Regions from separate parts of the Ferrovibrio sp. GW821-FHT12E11 genome, predicted to be linked through region 1. Evidence: predicted binding sites of a transcription regulator. Region 1 holds the regulator's gene; the other holds the start of a gene.
What was found. The regulator PhoB, encoded in region 1, activates phosphate uptake and scavenging genes when phosphate is short. The targets are predictions, from matches to a motif close to TNTCATAAAACTGTCA.

Region 1 (13,263 bases):
CGTTCGAAGATACGCTGGTGCGCCAGCTGGTGGTTGCCGAACTGCCCGAGGCGGTTCGCCGCCTGCCAGTCGACCAGCTCGGCCTGGTGATCTCCGACATTCGCAACATGGCCTATGGCAACATTCCGCTGGACAAGGCCGATGCAACGATCCGCCCGGTGGTTGAGCATTACATCAGCCTGCGCCAGATCGGCACTACGGCTCTGTGGGTGATCGTTCTCGCATTGGGCATTGCCGGCCTGCTGTTCGGCCGCAGCCGTATCGCGGCCGGTTTCCGGGCACGCAACCGCGTCGAGCAGGTGGCCAATGTGCTGCTGATCGTCAGCTCGACCCTGGCGGTCATGACAACGGTGGGCATTGTGCTCTCGCTGGTCTTCGAAGCGATGCGGTTCTTCGCGGCGGTTAATCCTTTCGAATTCCTGTTCGGTCTCACCTGGTCGCCGCAGATGGCGATCCGTGCTGACCAGGTCGGTTCGTCGGGTGCTTTCGGCGCGGTGCCGCTGTTTGCCGGTACCCTGTTGATCGCCGCCATCGCCATGATCGTCGCGGTGCCGGTCGGCCTGATGGCCGCCGTCTATATGGCGGAATATGCTGCACCCAGGGTGCGCGCCTTTGCCAAGCCTGCCCTGGAAGTGCTGGCCGGCATTCCCACCGTGGTCTACGGCTTCTTCGCCGCCCTCACGGTGGCGCCGTTCATTCGGGATATAGGTGAGAATATCGGCCTGGCGGTCGCCTCGCAGTCGGCGCTCGCCGCCGGCCTCGTCATGGGCATCATGATTATCCCGTTCGTTTCCTCGCTGTCGGACGACGTGATCAACGCCGTGCCGCAGAGCCTGCGCGATGGTTCTTACGGACTCGGCGCCACGCAGTCGGAAACGATCAAGCGGGTTATTCTGCCTGCCGCGCTGCCGGGCATCGCGGCGTCGGTCATCCTTGCCTTCAGCCGTGCGCTCGGCGAAACCATGATCGTGGTGATGGCGGCCGGCCTGGCTGCCAACCTGACGGCGAATCCGCTGGCAGCCGTCACCACGGTAACCGTGCATATCGCCTCGCTGCTGGTTGGCGACCAGGAATTCGACAGCCCCAAGACACTGGCCGCCTTCGCCCTGGGTCTGGTGCTGTTCATCGTCACGCTCAGCCTGAACATCGTTGCCCTGCGCATCGTCAAGAAATACCGGGAACAATATGACTGATATTCTCGCCGATACTGTTCCGAATGCGGCGCCGACTGCCGTGTCGCCCGGCATACACATGACCGAAGAGGCCAGAAGCCGCCTCAAGGCCCGTTATGCCTCTGAGCGCCGCTTCAAGCTGATCGGTCTGGCCGCCATCCTGTTCTCGCTGGCGGCGCTGGTGGTCCTGCTCGTCACCATCGCCTCGAACGGCTTCACCGCGTTTCAGCAGACCCATATCCGGCTGGATCTGCAGCTGAGTGCCGAACAGATCGCGCCGGTTGGTACCACCGATACCCGCAAGATCATGCAGGGCAATTACGGCGGCATCATCCTGGAGACGCTGCAGAAGAAGTTTCCTGAGGCGCAGTCTCGCGGCGACCGCCGCCGTCTGCAGGCCTTGGTCAGCTCCGGCGCAGAGCCGCAGGTTGCCCGCATGGTGGTTGCCGATCCGACCCTGATCGGTCAGACCATCAAGGTCTGGCTGCCGACCTCCTCGGATATCGATGTCTTCGTCAAGAAGCAGGTCGATGTCAACGCACCGGAAGACCAGCGCCGGGTCAAGGACAACCAGGTCCGCTGGATCGAAACCCTGCGGTCGACCGGCGATCTGGAACTGCAGTTCAACACCCGCTTCTTCACCGGCGCCGACAGTCGCGAACCTGAACTGGTCGGTGTCTGGGGCGGCGTGGTGGGATCGTTCTTCACCCTGATCGTAACCCTGGTGGTCGCTTTCCCGCTGGGCATCATGGCGGCGATCTATCTGGAAGAATTTGCCCCGAAGAACCGTTGGACCGAAGTCATCGAGGTCAACATCAATAACTTGGCTGCCGTGCCATCCATCGTTTACGGCCTGCTTGGCCTGGCCGTCTTCATCGGGTTCTTCGGTATGCCGCGATCGGCGCCGCTGGTCGGTGGCCTGGTGCTGGCGCTGATGAGCCTGCCGGTGATCATCATCGCCTCCCGTGCCGCCCTGCGTGCCGTACCGCCCTCGATCCGCCAGGCCGCCATGGGCCTTGGCGCCTCGCCGCTGCAGGTGGTGCTGCATCATGTGCTGCCGCTGGCCATGCCGGGCATTCTGACCGGCACGATCATTGCCATGGCCCATGCGCTGGGCGAGACCGCGCCGCTGCTGATGATCGGCATGGTCGCCTTCATCGTCGATATCCCGGCCACACCGGTCGATGCCGCCACCGTGCTGCCGGTGCAGATTTTCATGTGGGCTGACAGTTCGGAGCGTGGCTTTGTCGAAAAGACTTCGGCAGCCATCATCGTCCTGCTGGTCTTCCTGTTGCTGATGAACCTGGCCGCCATTTTGCTGCGCAAGAAATTCGAACGCCGCTGGTAGGCCTGACGCGTGAAGCCACACCCCAATTCGGAGCCATAAGGATTTTTCATGCAGAACGGTAATGGCGTCGATCTCCGCCAGTCCGAGATCGAAATCAAGATGGTGGCGCAGAAAGTCGGCGTCTTCTATGGCGAGAAGCAGGCGCTGCGCGACGTCGACCTCAATATCCCGGCCCGCGCGGTCACGGCGCTGATCGGCCCGTCGGGCTGCGGCAAGTCGACCTTCCTGCGTTGCCTCAACCGTATGAACGACACCATCCGCGACTGCCGCGTGGTTGGCGATATCCGCCTCGACAGGCTGGATGTCTACGACAACAAGGTCGATGTGGTACAGCTGCGCGCCCGGGTCGGCATGGTCTTTCAGAAGCCGAATCCCTTCCCGAAGACGATCTATGAAAACGTCGCCTACGGGCCGCGCATTCACGGCCTGGCTGAAAGCAGCGAACATCTCGACCATATCGTCGAGACTTCGCTGAAACAGGCCGGCCTGTGGAAGGAAGTCGGCAATCGCCTGCAGGAATCGGGTACCAGCCTGTCGGGCGGCCAGCAGCAGCGCCTATGCATCGCGCGCGCCATTGCCGTGGCGCCAGAGGTGATCCTGATGGATGAGCCCTGTTCGGCGCTGGATCCGATCGCTACCGCACATATCGAAGAGCTGATGGACGAACTGCGTGAGCAGTACACCATCGTCATCGTCACCCATTCGATGCAGCAGGCAGCCCGCGTCTCGCAGAAGACTGCCTTCTTCCATCTGGGCAATCTGGTCGAGACCGACGATACCAAAGTGATTTTCACGAACCCCAAGGATGAACGCACCCAGGGGTATATTACCGGCCGCTTCGGCTGATCGCGAAAGAGGACAGTCCAATGCCGCAACATATCGTCCAGAGCTATGACGAAGAGCTGAAAAAGCTCTCCACCCTCATCGTGCAGATGGGTGGGCAGGCTGAGTCGCAGCTGTCCAGCGCCGTCGAGGCTGTGGTGAAACGCGACAGCGAACTGGCCAACGCCGTCGTGCTCAATGACGCCAAGATCGATCTTCTGCGCAATCAGGTCGACGATTTCGCCGTTGAGCTGCTGGCCCGGCGCCAGCCGCTGGCCAATGACCTGCGGGTGATTGTTTCTGCGCTGCGGATTTCCTCGGAGATCGAGCGTATCGGCGACTATGCCAAGAATGTCGCCAAACGCGCTGTGGCGCTGAACCAGGCGCCCCTGGTGCGTCCGGTACACGCCATCCCGCGCATGGCGGCGTTGGTCCAGGCGCTGATCAAGGACGTGCTGGACGCCTATATCACGGCGGATGCAGCCAAGGCCGATGCGGTCTGGGCCCGTGATGAGGAGGTGGACGAGCTTTACACCAGCCTGTTCCGCGAGCTGCTGACCTATATGATGGAAGATCCGCGTTCGATTACCAGCAGCACACATCTTCTGTTTATTGCCAAGAATATCGAGCGCATCGGTGATCACGCCACCAATATCGCGGAGCTGATCCATTACACGGTGACGGGCGAAATGCAGAAGGAAGACCGTCCGAAGGGCGACGATACGGCTTATGCCGTGGTGAATGCGCCGGGAGGCCAGCGATGAATATTGCAATCAAGCCGCGCGTCCTTGTCATCGAGGATGAAGCCGCGCTGCTGGCACTGCTGCGCTATAACCTCGAAAAGGAAAATTACACCGTCGACGAGGCGATGGACGGCGAACAGGCTCTGCTGAAGGTGGCCGAGCATATGCCGGACCTGATTCTGCTGGACTGGATGCTGCCGCGTCTGTCCGGCCTGGAAGTCTGCCGCCAACTGCGCCGCGATCCCAATGCCCGCAACGTACCGATCATCATGCTGACGGCGCGGGGCGAGGAGGCCGACCGCGTGCGTGGCCTGGATGCCGGGGCCGACGATTATATCGCCAAGCCATTCTCGCCGAGCGAGTTGCTGGCCCGCATCCGCGCAGTGCTGCGTCGCATCCGGCCGGCGCTGGCAGAGGAGGTGCTGACCTATGGCGGCCTGGTGATGGATATCGCCACCCACAAGGTCACGCGCAACAGCCGCGACGTGCATCTTGGCCCGACGGAATTCCGCCTGCTGCGCTATTTCCTGGAGCATCCCGGCCGCGTGCTGTCGCGCGACCAGCTGCTGGATGCAGTCTGGGGGCGCGACATCTATGTCGAACAGCGTACCGTCGACGTGCATATCCGCCGACTGCGCAAGGCGTTGAACGGGAATGGCGAAAGCGACGTGATCCGCACCGTCCGGTCGGCCGGCTATGCGCTTGAACTATCCTCTGCCACCGCGGCCGCCATGGCCTGACAAGATCTCATGGGCAAAGAAAAAGCCGGCCGCTTCGCAACGGCCGGCTTTTTTGTCTCTGCCGCGGCGCGTTTTAGCGGCGGCCGATCTGCTTCTTCATGGCGGCAAACAGGGCGTCCACCTTGCCGCCGTTATTCTGAATGACGGATTCGAACTGCTGGCGCTGGGTGAAGGCCATCGACACGCCTTCCACCACCACATCGGTCACCAGCGGTTTGCCGTTCTTCTCGTGCGTCTTCCATTCGACACGGATCGGCGGGCCGTTCGGGCGGACGATCACGGACTCCACCACCTGTTCACTGCCGGCAGATTTGACACCATCGCGGACATCGAGGGTCTCGCCGTTATATTGCGACAGCAGCTGGGAATAGACCTTCACCAGGTAATCTTCGAACAGGCTGTTGTATTCTTGGCGCTGCGCATCGGTCAGGCCGCGGTTGTAGCGGCCGAGGCAGAACTGACCGACCGCCTCAAGATCGAGATGGGTGCTCAGCAGGGTGCGAACCAGCGCTTCACGCTTTTCCGTCGTTAAAGAGCGATCGCCCAGCGCCTTCATGGTGTCGCCGCCGGTCTCGCGAATGAATTGATCGGCCGCTGCTGCCCGGACTGGGGCAGCGGGCAGGAGGGTGGCCAGCGCCAGGATGGCACCGGCAAGGATCGCGAAACGACGGGAAAGCAGGGCGGTCGGCATGGGGAATCCCGGCTAAGAGGCGGAAGGGAATAGTTTTTTCGCTGGTAAATGCGGCATTAAAGCGGCCGAACCATAGCCTGACGGGGGCGGGAAGGCGATGATTCTTTTTTTACAGGGTAGTTAGCTCTACACAAATACATAAAGATATGTTTATATAATTCGCATGACTATGGAGTCGCCCCTGACCCTCGATATTCTGATGGCCGCGTTGCGCGCCGCGGCCGAACCCACACGCCTGCGCCTGCTGGCGCTTTGCGCCCAGGGCGAACTCACCGTTTCTGAACTGACCCAGATCCTGGGCCAGAGCCAGCCGCGTGTCTCGCGCCATCTGAAGCTGCTTTGCGAGGCGGGCTTGCTGGAACGCGTGCCGGAAGGCACCTGGGCCTTCTACCGTGTTGGCGACCGGCTGCCCGGTGCGCCGCTGGTGCGTGCTGTGAGCGGCCTGTTGCCGCCCTATGATGCCACGCTGGCGCGCGATGCCGAACGTCTTGCTGCCGTGAAGCGGGCCCGTGCCGAGGCCGCCGAGCGCTATTTCCGCGACAACGCCGCTCATTGGTCGGCGATCCGCTCGCTGCATGTGGATGAAGCCCAGGTCGAGGCGGCCGTGCTGCGTCTGCTGGCCCAGGGCGGAGCCATAGAAGACCTGCTGGATATCGGCACCGGCACCGGCCGGCTGCTGGAAATTCTCGGCCGCAAGGTCAAGCGCGGCCTGGGCGTCGATCTGAGCCGCGACATGCTGAGTATCGCCCGTGCCAATCTGGAGCGCGCCGGGATCAAAAATTGCCAGGTGCGCCAGGCCGACATGTATGCCCTGCCGCTGGACAATGCCAGCGTGGATGCCGCCGTGATCCATCAGGTGCTGCATTTCGCCGACGAGCCGCAAAAAGCGATCCAGGAGGCCGTGCGCGTGCTGCGTCCCGGCGGCCGTCTGGTGATCGTCGATTTTGCGCCACACGATCTGGAAGACCTGCGCAACCGCCATGCGCATCGCCGGCTGGGTTTCGCCGATGCCGAATTGCGCGGCTGGTGCGTCCATGCCGGCCTCGATGTCGAACCGGCCATCGCCTTGCCCGGACAATCGCTCACCGTTCATGTCTGGCACGCGGTCAAGCGCGGTGCCGGCGTTCTCTCCCCTTCGCAGAAGAGTGCTGCAGAATGAGCATCCCTGAACCCAATGCCCATGCCGCCCGCCGGTCTGGTCCGCTGAAGGTCTCGTTCGAATTCTTCCCGCCGAAGACCGCGGAGATGGAAGAGAGCCTGTGGCGCAGTGTCACCCGCCTGGCGCCGCTTGATCCGCGCTTCGTCTCGGTCACCTATGGCGCTGGCGGTTCCACGCGCGAGCGTACCCATAACACCGTCGTGCGTATCCTGAAGGAAACCGGCCTCAGGCCGGCGGCGCATCTCACCTGCGTCGGCGCTTCCAAGGGCGAGGTCGATGAAGTCGCTCAGCATTACTGGCAGGCTGGCATCCGCCATATCGTGGCGCTGCGCGGCGATCCGCAGGAGGGCACCGGCGGTTTTGCACCGCATCCGCAGGGCTATGCCAATTCCACTGACCTGATTGCCGGCCTGAAGAAGATCGGCGATTTCGAGATCAGCGTCGGCTGTTATCCGGAAGGCCATCCCGATACCGCCTCGCCGCGCGTCGAGTTGGAGCATCTCAAGCGCAAGGTCGATGCCGGTGCCACCCGCTGCATCACGCAGTATTTCTTCGACACGGATGTGTATTTCCGCTTTCTCGACCGGGCGCGCTCGGCCGGCATCACCGTGCCGATCGTGCCGGGCATCCTGCCGGTCACCAATTTCCGCCAGGTGGTGAAATTCTCGGCCGCCTGCGGCGCCAGCGTCCCGGCCTGGATGGCCGACCAGTTCGATGGCCTGGACGAAGACCCGGAGACCCGCCGCATGGTGGCGGCGCATCTGGCCGCCGAACAGTGCCGCCGCCTGCTGACAGCCGGCATCGACGAATTCCATTTCTATACGCTGAACCGCGCCGATCTCACCTATGCGATCTGCCATGTGCTTGGCGTGCGGCCGAAGCCGGCCATTGCCGGAGAGGCGGCCGCCTGATGTTCGACACCGCCGAAATCCGCAAGGCCCGCCGCGCCCTGCTGAGCAAGACCGCCAAGGAGCGTATCCTGGTGCTGGATGGCGCCATGGGCACCATGCTGCAACGGCGCAAGCTGACCGAGGAGGATTATCGCGGCGATCGCTTCAAGGGTTCGAACAGCGACCTCAAGGGCAATCACGATGTGCTGAACATCACGCGGCCCGATGTGATCCTGGCCGTACACAGGGAATACCTGGACGCCGGTGCTGACCTCATCGAGACCAATACCTTCAGCGGCACCTGGATCAGCCAGGGCGATTACCACCTGGAGGCTGCTGTCCACGACATCAACCTGGAAGGCGCGCGGCTGGCGCGCCAGGCCGCCGATGAATATACGGCGAAGGATCCTTCGAAGCCGCGTTTTGTCGCCGGCGCAATCGGGCCGACCAACCGCACGGCCTCGCTGTCGCCCGACGTGAACCGTCCGGATTTCCGTAATATCTCGTTTGATGAACTGAAGGACGCCTATAAGGAACAGGCGCGTGGCCTGGTCGAAGGCGGCGCCGATCTGCTGTTGATCGAAACGGTATTCGACACGCTGAATGCCAAGGCCGCGGCCTTTGGCGTCTATGAGCTTTTCGACGAGTTGGGCGAGGAATGGCCCATCATGATCTCGGGCACCATTACGGATCTTTCCGGTCGCACGCTCTCGGGCCAGACCACGGAAGCCTTCTGGAATTCGCTACGGCATACCAAGCCGTTTTCGGTCGGCCTCAACTGTGCTTTCGGCGCCCAGCAGATGCGCGCCTATATCGCCGAGTTGAGCCGTGTCGCCGATGTGCCGGTCAGCGCCTATCCCAATGCCGGCCTGCCCAACCAGTTTGGCGAATATGACGAGCCGCCGCATGAGACGGCCGAGCATCTGCGCGAATGGGCCGAGCATGGCCTGGTGAACATCGTCGGTGGGTGCTGTGGCACCACGCCGGACCATATCAAGGCGATCGCCGACAGTGTGAAGGGCGTGAAGCCGCGCCGCATCCCGACCATCCCGCCGCAGCTTCGCCTCAGCGGCCTTGAACCCTTTGCCGTGCCTGCCGCATGACCGATATCGACGAGTCTTTTTCCCCCGAGTCTGAAAACCGTGGCTTCAATGGCCCGGTCTTCATCAATATCGGCGAACGCACCAACGTCACCGGATCGGCGAAATTCCGCAAGCTGATCCTGAGCGACGATTACGATGCGGCGCTGACGGTTGCGCGTCAGCAGGTCGAGAATGGCGCCCAGATCATCGACATCAACATGGACGAGGGCATGCTCGACTCCAAGGCGGCGATGATCAAATACCTGAACCTGATCGCCTCCGAACCCGATATCTCGCGCGTGCCGATCATGATCGACAGTTCCAAATGGGATGTGATCGAGGCTGGCCTGAAATGCGTGCAGGGCAAGGCCATCGTCAATTCGATCAGCATGAAGGAGGGCGAAGAGGCTTTCCTGATGCATGCCCGCAAGGTGCGGCGTTATGGCGCCGCCGTCGTGGTCATGGCTTTCGACGAACAGGGCCAGGCCGATACGGCCGATCGCAAATACGAAATCTGTGCCCGGGCCTACAAGCTGCTGACGGAAGAGATCGGATTCCCGCCGGAAGACATCATTTTCGATCCGAATATCTTCGCGGTTGCCACCGGCATCGAGGAGCACAACAACTATGCGGTCGAATTCTTCGAGGGCGCCAGGCGCATTCGCGAGAACCTGCCGCATTGCCATATCTCGGGCGGCGTCTCGAACGTGTCCTTCTCCTTCCGCGGCAACGAGCAGGTGCGGGAGGCAATGCACGCCGTGTTCCTGTATTACGGCATGCAGAACGGCATGGACATGGGTATCGTCAATGCCGGCCAGTTGCCGGTTTATGAAGACATACCTGCCGAACTGCGTGAGCGCGTGGAAGATGTGCTGCTCAACCGCCGGCCCGATGCGACCGAACGCATGCTGGAAATCGCCGAACGCTTCAAGGGCGGCGGCCGGACCCAGGAAATCGACATGTCCTGGCGGCAGAAGGATGTGCGCGCCCGCCTGACCCATGCCCTGGTGCATGGCATCGCTGATTTCATCGATGAGGACACGGAGGAAGCCCGCCATACGGTGTCCAAGCCGCTGGAGGTGATCGAAGGTCCGCTGATGGATGGCATGAACGTGGTCGGCGACCTGTTCGGTGCCGGCAAGATGTTTCTGCCCCAGGTGGTGAAATCCGCCCGCGTGATGAAAAAAGCCGTGGCCTATCTGCTGCCGTTCATCGAAGCTGAGAAGAACAGCGGCCCGGTCAAGACCAATGGCAAGGTGCTGATGGCCACGGTGAAGGGTGACGTGCACGATATCGGCAAGAACATCGTCGGCGTCGTGCTCCAGTGCAACAATTATGAAGTCATCGACCTTGGCGTCATGGTGTCCTGCGCCCGCATCCTGGAAGAGGCAAAGAAGCAGAAGGTCGACATCATCGGCCTCAGCGGGCTGATCACGCCGAGCCTGGACGAGATGTGCTATGTCGCCAGTGAGATGCAACGCGAGGGCTTTGCCCTGCCGCTGCTGATCGGCGGCGCAACGACGTCGAAGGTCCACACGGCCGTCAAGATCGCGCCGAACTACAAGGGTCCGGTGGTCTATGTCACCGATGCCTCGCGCGCGGTGGGCGTCGCCGGCCGTCTGGTTTCGGCCAATGACAGCCCGGTCTATGCCGGCGAGATTTCCAGCGAATACGAAAAGATCCGCGAGATTCACGCACGCGAGCGCAATACCGGTCCGCGCCAGAAGATCGCCGATGTCCGTCGCAACAAGGCGAAGATCGACTGGGCCGGCTACCAGCCGCCGCAGCCGAAATTCCTCGGCACCCGCGTATTCGAGGATTATCCGATTGCGACGCTGATCGACCGCATCGACTGGTCGCCGTTCTTCGCGTCCTGGGAATTGCGCGGCAAGTATCCCGATATCCTGAAAGACCCGGTGGTGGGCGAAGCGGCCACCAATCTGTTCAAAGATGCGCGGGCCATGCTGAAGCGCATCGTTGAGGAAAAGCCGATCAAGGCCAGCGCCGTGATCGGTTTCTGGCCGGCCAACCAGGTCGATGACGACGACATCGCGCTCTATGCGGAACCCGGGCAACCCGCCGAGGTGGCGCGGCTGCATATGCTGCGCCAGCAGATGAAGCGCGACCGTGATCGCGCCAATCATTGCCTGGCCGATTTTGTCGCGCCGCAGGACAGCGGCATCACCGATTATGTCGGCGCCTTCGCCGTCACTGCCGGCATCGGGCTGGATGACTGGATCAAGCGCGAGTTCACGGCCAAGCAGGACGATTATTCCGGTATCCTGGCCCAGGCCCTGGCCGACCGTCTGGCCGAAGCCTTTGCCGAGCATGTGCACGAGCGCGTGCGCAAGGAATTCTGGGGCTATGCCGGCGATGAGGCCTTGAGCAACGAAGACATGATCGCCGAGAAGTATCGCGGCATCCGTCCGGCGCCCGGCTATCCGGCCTGTCCCGACCATACCGAGAAGGCCACGCTGTTCGGTCTGCTCAAGCCGACCGAGACCATCGGCATCACGCTGACCGAAAGCTTTGCCATGTGGCCTTCGGCAGCGGTCAGCGGCTGGTATTTCAGCCACCCCGAGGCGCGCTACTTCGGCGTCGGTCGCATCGAACGCGACCAGGTGGCCGATTATGCCAAACGCAAGGGCATGGATCTGGCCCGGATGGAGCGCTGGCTGGCGCCCAATCTCGCCTATGATCCGGCGCGCGATGCGGCCGAGGCGGCGGAGTGAGCCTCGGCTTTCGCCTTGCCACCGCGGCTGACCTCCCCGAGATCGTGCGCCTGTTGGCCGACGACCATCTGGGCGGCGGCCGTGAGCGTTATACCGATCCGCTGCCGGCGGAGTATGGCATTGCCTTTGCCGGGTTGCAGAAGATCGGCGCCGAAGTGATCCTGGCGCTGGATGAAGGTGGCGCGGTGATCGGCTGTCTTCAGTTATTGATTCTTCCCGGCCTTGGCAGCCTGGGCAAGCAGCGCGCCCAGATCGAGGCGGTGCGCATTGAATCCAAGCTGCGCGGCAAGGGGCTCGGCTCGGAGCTGATCGGCTATGCCGTTGCACGCGCAAAAGAGAAGGGGTGCAAGATGGTGCAGCTGACCTCTGACAACAGCCGCCAGGATGCGCATCGACTTTATGAGCGGCTCGGCTTCAAGGCCAGCCATGTCGGCATGAAACTGTACCTGGCCTGACCGCATGACCTACAGCCGCCAGTCGCCCAGCCCGCGCTTTACCGAACTTCTCGGTTATTACGGTCAGCTGCATGACGAAGGCGATGCCAAGCTGGATGTGGATGCGGATGAAATGTTCGATGGCCGCAGCCTGTCGGTGCATATCAGCACCATACGCTCGCTAGTCAAAAAGTTCGGATCGAAAACGCTGCTCGATTACGGGGCCGGCAAGGCCAAGCATTACGAGGACACGGTGTTCAAGCTGCCGAGCCGCGAGGTAAAGGGGCTGAAGGCCTTGTGGGGCCTGGACGCGGTCCGGCTCTACGATCCGGGTTATGCGCCCTATGCGGCGCTGCCGGAGGGGACATTCGATGCGGTGATCTGCACCGATGTGCTGGAGCATATCCCGGAAGAGGATATGGACTGGGTGGTGGGCGAGCTGTTCGATTACGCCCGTCACTTTGTCTATGCCGGCGTCGCCACCTATCCCGCCGGCAAAACCCTGCCCAATGGCATGAACGCCCATGTCACCTTGCGGCCTACCGCCTGGTGGGATGCGTTGTTCCGCCGCGTTCGCGCGCAGCGTCAGTCGCCAGCCGAATTCGTGGTGATCGTCGAACGTATCTACGGCGACGAAAACCCGGAGCGCGCCGTCTCCTTCGGCTGACGCGGCTCAGCGTCCGCCGGCGACATCCAGCAGCGCGCCGGTGACATAGGACGAGGCATCGTCCAGCAACCAGATGATCGACTCTGCCACTTCCTCCGCCGTGCCGGCACGGCCCAGCGGTACGGTCTTGCCCAGACGTTCGGCACGATCGGGCTCGCCGGCGCTGGCATGGATTTCGGTTTCGATGATGCCGGGCCGTACTGCGTTCACGCGAATGCCTTCGGGCGCCAGTTCCCTGGACAGTCCGAGCGTGAAGGTGTCGATGGCGCCTTTCGAGGCCGCATAATCGAGGAACAGGTTGGGCGAACCAAGCCGGGCTGCGACCGACGAGAGATTGACGATGGCGCCGCCTTTGCCACCCTTGCTTTTCGCCATCGTCCTGGCAGCCTCACGGGCGACCATGAAGCTGCCCAGGATGTTGATGTCGAAGACGTGCTGCAGGCGCTCAACACTCATGTCCATCAGGTCGGCAGTCGGCGCCACCACGCCGGCATTGTTCACCAGCCCGTCCAGCCGGCCAAACGCCTTCACCGTGGCCTGCACCATGGCGATGGCATCGGTTTCACGGGAAACATCACCCTGGATCGCCACGGCCTTGCCGCCGGCAGCCTGCACGGCTTTGACCGTTTCCTGTGCCGCAGCCGCATTGCCGGCATAATTCACGCCGACCGACCAGCCGCGTTTGCCGGCCAGAATGGCGACCGCGCGACCGATGCCGCGACTGCCGCCGGTGACCAGGATGTTTTTTGCTGGGCTTACCATGGGATTTCGCTACCGTCGTAG
Region 2 (5,050 bases), 1.5 Mb from region 1:
CAATGCCATCAGCGGCGCCGAACTGACCAAGCGCCTGCTGGCCTTCGGCCGCCAGCAGAAGCTCAAACCGGTGCGGCTCGACGTCAACGAGCTGATTGACGGCACGCTGGAGATTCTGCGTCGCACCCTGGGCGACAGTATTGCCGTGCAGGCGGCGCTGGCGCTGGATGTGTATATGGTCGAGGTCGATCCGGGCCAGCTGGAGAATGCCCTGCTCAACATGGCGCTGAATGCGCGCGACGCCATGGGCGGTGCCGGCTCCCTGCATATCCGCACGGCCGTCACCTACCTGGACGAACCCCGGGTGATGCCCACGAAGGTGGCGCCGGTCGGCACCTATGTGATGATCGCGCTGCGCGATACCGGCAAGGGCATGCCGCCCGATGTGATGGCCCGCGTCTTCGAACCCTTCTTCACCACCAAGGATATCGGCAAGGGCAGTGGCCTGGGGCTCAGCATGGTCTACGGCTTCGTCGTCCAGTCCGGCGGCTATCTGGAGGTCGACAGTCAGCCGGGCAAGGGCACCGAATTCCGTATCTACCTGCCGGCGCTGGAGGGCGAGCGGTTGTCAGCGCGCCGGCCCGAGAACGAGCCGAACCGCCGGCTGATCCTGTGCGTCGACGACAACCAGGATGTGCGCGCGACGATCACCGCCCTGCTTGGTAGCCTGGGCTTTTCCGTGCTGCCGGCCGCCAGCGGCCATGAGGCCCTGATCGAGCTGCGCCGCGGCCTGCCGATCGATCTGGTGCTGACCGACATGCAGATGCCGGGCGGTATGGACGGCCTGACGCTGGCGCAGCAGGTGGTGGCCGACAAGCCGGGCCTGCCGATCCTCTTCATGTCCGGATCGGTCGATACGCCCCGGCTGCGCGGGACGCCCTTCGAGGGCGTCACCCGCATCCTGTCCAAGCCGGTCCGGAAGGCCGAACTGGCCGAGGCTGTCGAAGCCCTGCTGGGTAAAAAACCGGAAGACTGACCGATCACTCGGCGGCATCGCGCCGCGCGACGGCGCCGGTTTCCTTCCAGGTGACGTTATAGAGGTCGAAGCGGCGGTCCTTCAGATTCTGCACCGTGCCGCTCTGCCGGGCCGCCGCCAGACTGTCGAGCTGGACATCGGCGATGGCCACCATTTCCACATTCGGCGTGGTATCGGCGGCGATGCCGTCACGGGCGAAGGCGAAATCGCAGGGCGTCAGCACGCAGCTCTGGGCATACTGGATGTCCATATTCTCCACATTGGGCAGGTTGCCCACATTGCCCGCCATCACCACGTAGCACTGGTTCTCGATGGCGCGCGCCTGGGCGCAGAACCGCACGCGCTGATAGCTCTGGCGCTCGTCGGTGCAGAAGGGCACGAACAGGATCTGCGCACCCTGGTCGACCAGATGGCGCGACAGTTCGGGGAATTCGGCGTCGTAGCAGATCATCACGCCGATCGGGCCGAAATCGGTCTCGATCACGTTGGAGGTGTCGCCGCCGGTGATGTTCCACCAGTAGCGCTCGTTCGGCGTCGGATGGATCTTGCGCTGTTCGTGCACGGCGCCATCGCGCAGGCAGACATAGCAGATGTTGTAGACATGGCCATCGGCCGGATCGCGGGTTGGATGCGAGCCGCCGATGATATTGATGTTGTAGCTGACCGCCAGTTCGGTAAACAGCGCCTTCAGCCGCTCGGTATAGCGGGTCAGTGCGGCGACCGCCTCGGCGGCCGGCGCGTTGCGGTTCTCGATGGACAGCAGCTGCAGGGTGAAGAGTTCGGGGAACAGCACGAAGTCGGCTTTGTAATCCGCCACCACATCGACGAAATACTCCACCTGCTTGGCGAATTCCTCGAAGGACGCCACCTGGCGCTGCTGATATTGCACGGCGGCGACGCGGGCGGTGCGCGCCCGCAGGGCTGGCTTGGCCGGCGCGTCATGGGCTGTATCGCCGAATTCCGGATTGCGCCAGATCATATGCGTGGCATGGCCGCGCGATTCATGGTCGGTGTCCATGTAGCCGCGCAGCACGCCCAGCGGCTCGAAATTGTTGCGCAGCTGGAAATTGATCACCGGATCGCGCAGGCGGCCGCTCTGCACCAGCTCCAGGTATTTCTCCGCCGATCGCAGCTGCATCCAGCGGCGATGCAGGCCGGGCATGCGGCCGCCGAAGACAATGCCCTTCAGATGCAGATGCTGGCAGAGCTGGCGGCGTGCATTGTAGAGGCGCTGACCCAGACGCAGGCCGCGATAGTCGGGATCGACGCAGACCTCCAGGCCATAGAGCCAGTCGCCCTGGGCGTCGTGACGTGCCGCATAGCCGCGTCCGGTGATGCTTTCCCAGTCATGGGGTTTCAGCACCAGCTTTTCAGCGATGCGGAAGGTGGCGCAGTAACCCACCACCACCTCGTCATAGACGGCGACGAACTGGCCTTCGGGGAAATGATGCTGATGGCCGCGCAGCTGCGCCGCGGTATAGGCGCCGTCCGATCCCATCGCGGCATAGACCTTGCCGGTGAGGGCGCGGATGCCGGGGATGTCATGGGGCGTGGCATTGCGCAGCACCAGGCGCGGCTTTTCCACGGGCCCGGTTTTCGCCCCCGTGCTGCCTTTGGCCAATGCACTGCCTTTGGCCGATGCGCTGCTTTTCGCCGGGGCGCTGCGTTTGCGCGGCGTGGTCTGCTGCAGGGGCTTGGTCTTGGCTTTGACGGAGGGTTTGGTCATGACGGACTCGCTTGGGGAGGGACGGAAAGAAACGCCCCAGGCCCTAGGCAAATTCCCCGGGCAAATTCCGGTCACGGTGTCGCAGCGGCGTAAAATCCGGCGACGGGATATATGGATATATGCGGGGGCTGAAAATAAAGGGCCGTCCGACGGTCTTGGGGGGAAGACCTGTGCCGGACGGCCCGGCAGGCTGCGAAAGCTGCCTGAACCACACTTAAGCCGATAAAAGGGGCGGAATTGAGGCATGGGTCTGCGAGGCTGCGGTTTCGCAGAACTGTAACAATCGTAAACGCCTGAGTTGTTTGACTTTTTCGCCGACGCTCCGATAGAGTCCGCCGCCATGAGCGAACTGCCCGCGCTGCTGCGTCTTGGCCTGGCCCCGGGCTCGCTGACCCGTATACGCAAACATCCCCTGCTGAGCGGCCTTCGCGGCCGCCGCGTGCAGTCCGATCTCCGCCTGCTCGATACCGCCGATCGCCGATTTGCGGCCGATGGCTGGCTCTGTCTCGGCCTCGAGGATAGAGCCGGGCTGCGTCATGCCATGCTGCCAGTCGCGGGTCATGCGACGGGCGATGCACCGGCGGTGGCCGGTGAACTGCAGATCCTCGCCACCGGCACGCTCAAGGGCCAGGCCTGGGCGCTGGAACGCGACGGCCAGAGCCTGGAGCTGCAGGTGCATGGCGTCACGCTTGGCCGCGGCAAGCAGCAGGTGGCTTACGAGGCGCTGGTGCTGCAGGGCGCTGCCGATTCCGCCGCCCCGGCGCTGCATGCCATCGCCGCCGAACTGGGGCTCGATTGCGATCTGCGCTGGAGCGGGGCCGCGCCGCTGGTGCAGGCCGCCGCCGACCTCGATCTGGTCGAACCGCTGCCGCTGCGTGCCGCGGCTTTCGAGACCGGCCTGAGCGAAGACTCCGATACCGCCGCTGCCTTTGTCGCCATCGCCCGGCAGTGCCTGGCGCAGTTCGATGCCAATCTGCTGCCGGTGCTGCGCGACCGCGATGCGGAAGGCGTGCATCAGATGCGGGTGGCGCTGCGCCGGCTGCGCTCGGCGATTGCGCTGTTCGCCGATCTGCTGGATGCCGACCGGCTGTCGCCGCTGCTCGACGATCTGCGCTGGCTCAACGGGCCGCTTGGCCGCAAGCGAGACATTGATGTCTTCCTCGCCGAAACCCTGGTGCCGCTGCAGCGCCTGCCCGATCCGGCACGCGGATTGCAGCATCTGGCCGTGGTGCTGGAGGATCGCCGCACCGCCGCGCAGCAGGCCCTGCAGGCCGCCCTGCTGGCGCCGCGCACCGCCAGCTTCCGTCTCGGCCTGGAGTGTTTTCTCGATGCGGTGCTCGACGGCTCGGCCGTCACCGCGGCTGATATTGCGGCAAAGCCCGTCTCGCACTTCGCCGCCGCGCTGCTGCAGCGGCGTCGCAAGAAGCTGCGCAAGCTCGGCCGCGACCATGCCAGCCTGGAAACCGAGGCGCTGCACGATCTGCGCATCCGCGCCAAGAAGCTGCGCTATGCGGCGGAATTCTTCCGTAGCGCCTTCAGCCGCAAGGAAAGCCGCCGCTTCAGCGTTGCGTTGGCCGAGCTGCAGGATTGCCTGGGCGCTCTGAATGACGCCGCGGTGGGCAGCCGCCTGATCGAGAATATCCTCGCGACGCCGGACCGCGACCCGGCAGCGGCGGCGATCGCCGCCTGGTTTGCCGGCCGCCAGCAGCTGCAGCTCGCCCATCTCGGCGATGCCTGGAACGCCTTCGACAGGATCAAGCCGTTCTGGAAGGACGCGCTGGAAGATTAAGACGTGGATAGCCGGACTTGTTCCTGGTATCCACGTCTTCTCTCAGTCGATCAGCCTGCCGTCCGGACCGTGGAAGGGATGCGGGCCGTCATAATCGCCGATCGCCACCGTATGACTGACCAGTTTTCCGTCATTCCACCAGTGCAGCATGTAGCCCGGTGGCTCCATGGTGAAGCGGCTCGGCGCCGCGTCATCGATATCCAGCGCCACCTGATGCGCCGGGCTCGGGCAGGTCAGCGCGCTGCGGCCGCCGACATCGGCGCGTATCGTGCGATGCAGATGGCCGCAGAGGATCAGGCGGATCTGGCTGTGCTGCGCGACGATGGCCTCGAAGCCGGCGGCACCTTTCAGGCCGATCTTGTCCATATGGCCGATGCCGGTCTGGAACGGCGGATGATGCATCATCACCAGGGTCGGTGCATCGGGCTTCTGCCGCAGGGCTTCATCCAGCCAGGTCAGCCGCGCATCGCACAGCTCGCCACCGCCCTGGCCGGGGATCAGGGTGTCGAGGCCGATGATGCGTAGCGGATAGTCGCCCTCGATCACGAACTGCAGGAAG

Region 2: AC1ROT_RS09920 (CHAD domain-containing protein) is a predicted target of PhoB. The motif match lies at 2,967-2,982, and genes of this name have one in related genera.

What each region holds. Positions count from the first base shown of each region.
Region 1 is NZ_JBXAQG010000001.1:3,493,939-3,507,201, forward strand. Features, by position in the region: gene pstC (phosphate ABC transporter permease subunit PstC) at 1-1,193, shown strand, start outside; gene pstA (phosphate ABC transporter permease PstA) at 1,186-2,520, shown strand; gene pstB (phosphate ABC transporter ATP-binding protein PstB) at 2,569-3,366, shown strand; gene phoU (phosphate signaling complex protein PhoU) at 3,387-4,106, shown strand; gene phoB (phosphate regulon transcriptional regulator PhoB) at 4,103-4,825, shown strand; gene AC1ROT_RS17395 (MlaC/ttg2D family ABC transporter substrate-binding protein) at 4,899-5,516, opposite strand; gene AC1ROT_RS17400 (ArsR/SmtB family transcription factor) at 5,680-6,675, shown strand; gene metF (methylenetetrahydrofolate reductase [NAD(P)H]) at 6,672-7,586, shown strand; gene AC1ROT_RS17410 (homocysteine S-methyltransferase family protein) at 7,586-8,668, shown strand; gene metH (methionine synthase) at 8,665-11,379, shown strand; gene AC1ROT_RS17420 (GNAT family N-acetyltransferase) at 11,376-11,834, shown strand; gene AC1ROT_RS17425 (class I SAM-dependent methyltransferase) at 11,839-12,480, shown strand; gene AC1ROT_RS17430 (SDR family oxidoreductase) at 12,487-13,242, opposite strand; gene AC1ROT_RS17435 (SDR family oxidoreductase) at 13,236-13,263, opposite strand, start outside.
Region 2 is NZ_JBXAQG010000001.1:2,002,867-2,007,916, reverse strand. Features, by position in the region: gene AC1ROT_RS09930 (PAS domain S-box protein) at 1-976, shown strand, start outside; gene AC1ROT_RS09925 (GNAT family N-acetyltransferase) at 981-2,702, opposite strand; gene AC1ROT_RS09920 (CHAD domain-containing protein) at 3,043-4,491, shown strand; gene AC1ROT_RS09915 (phosphodiesterase) at 4,534-5,050, opposite strand, start outside.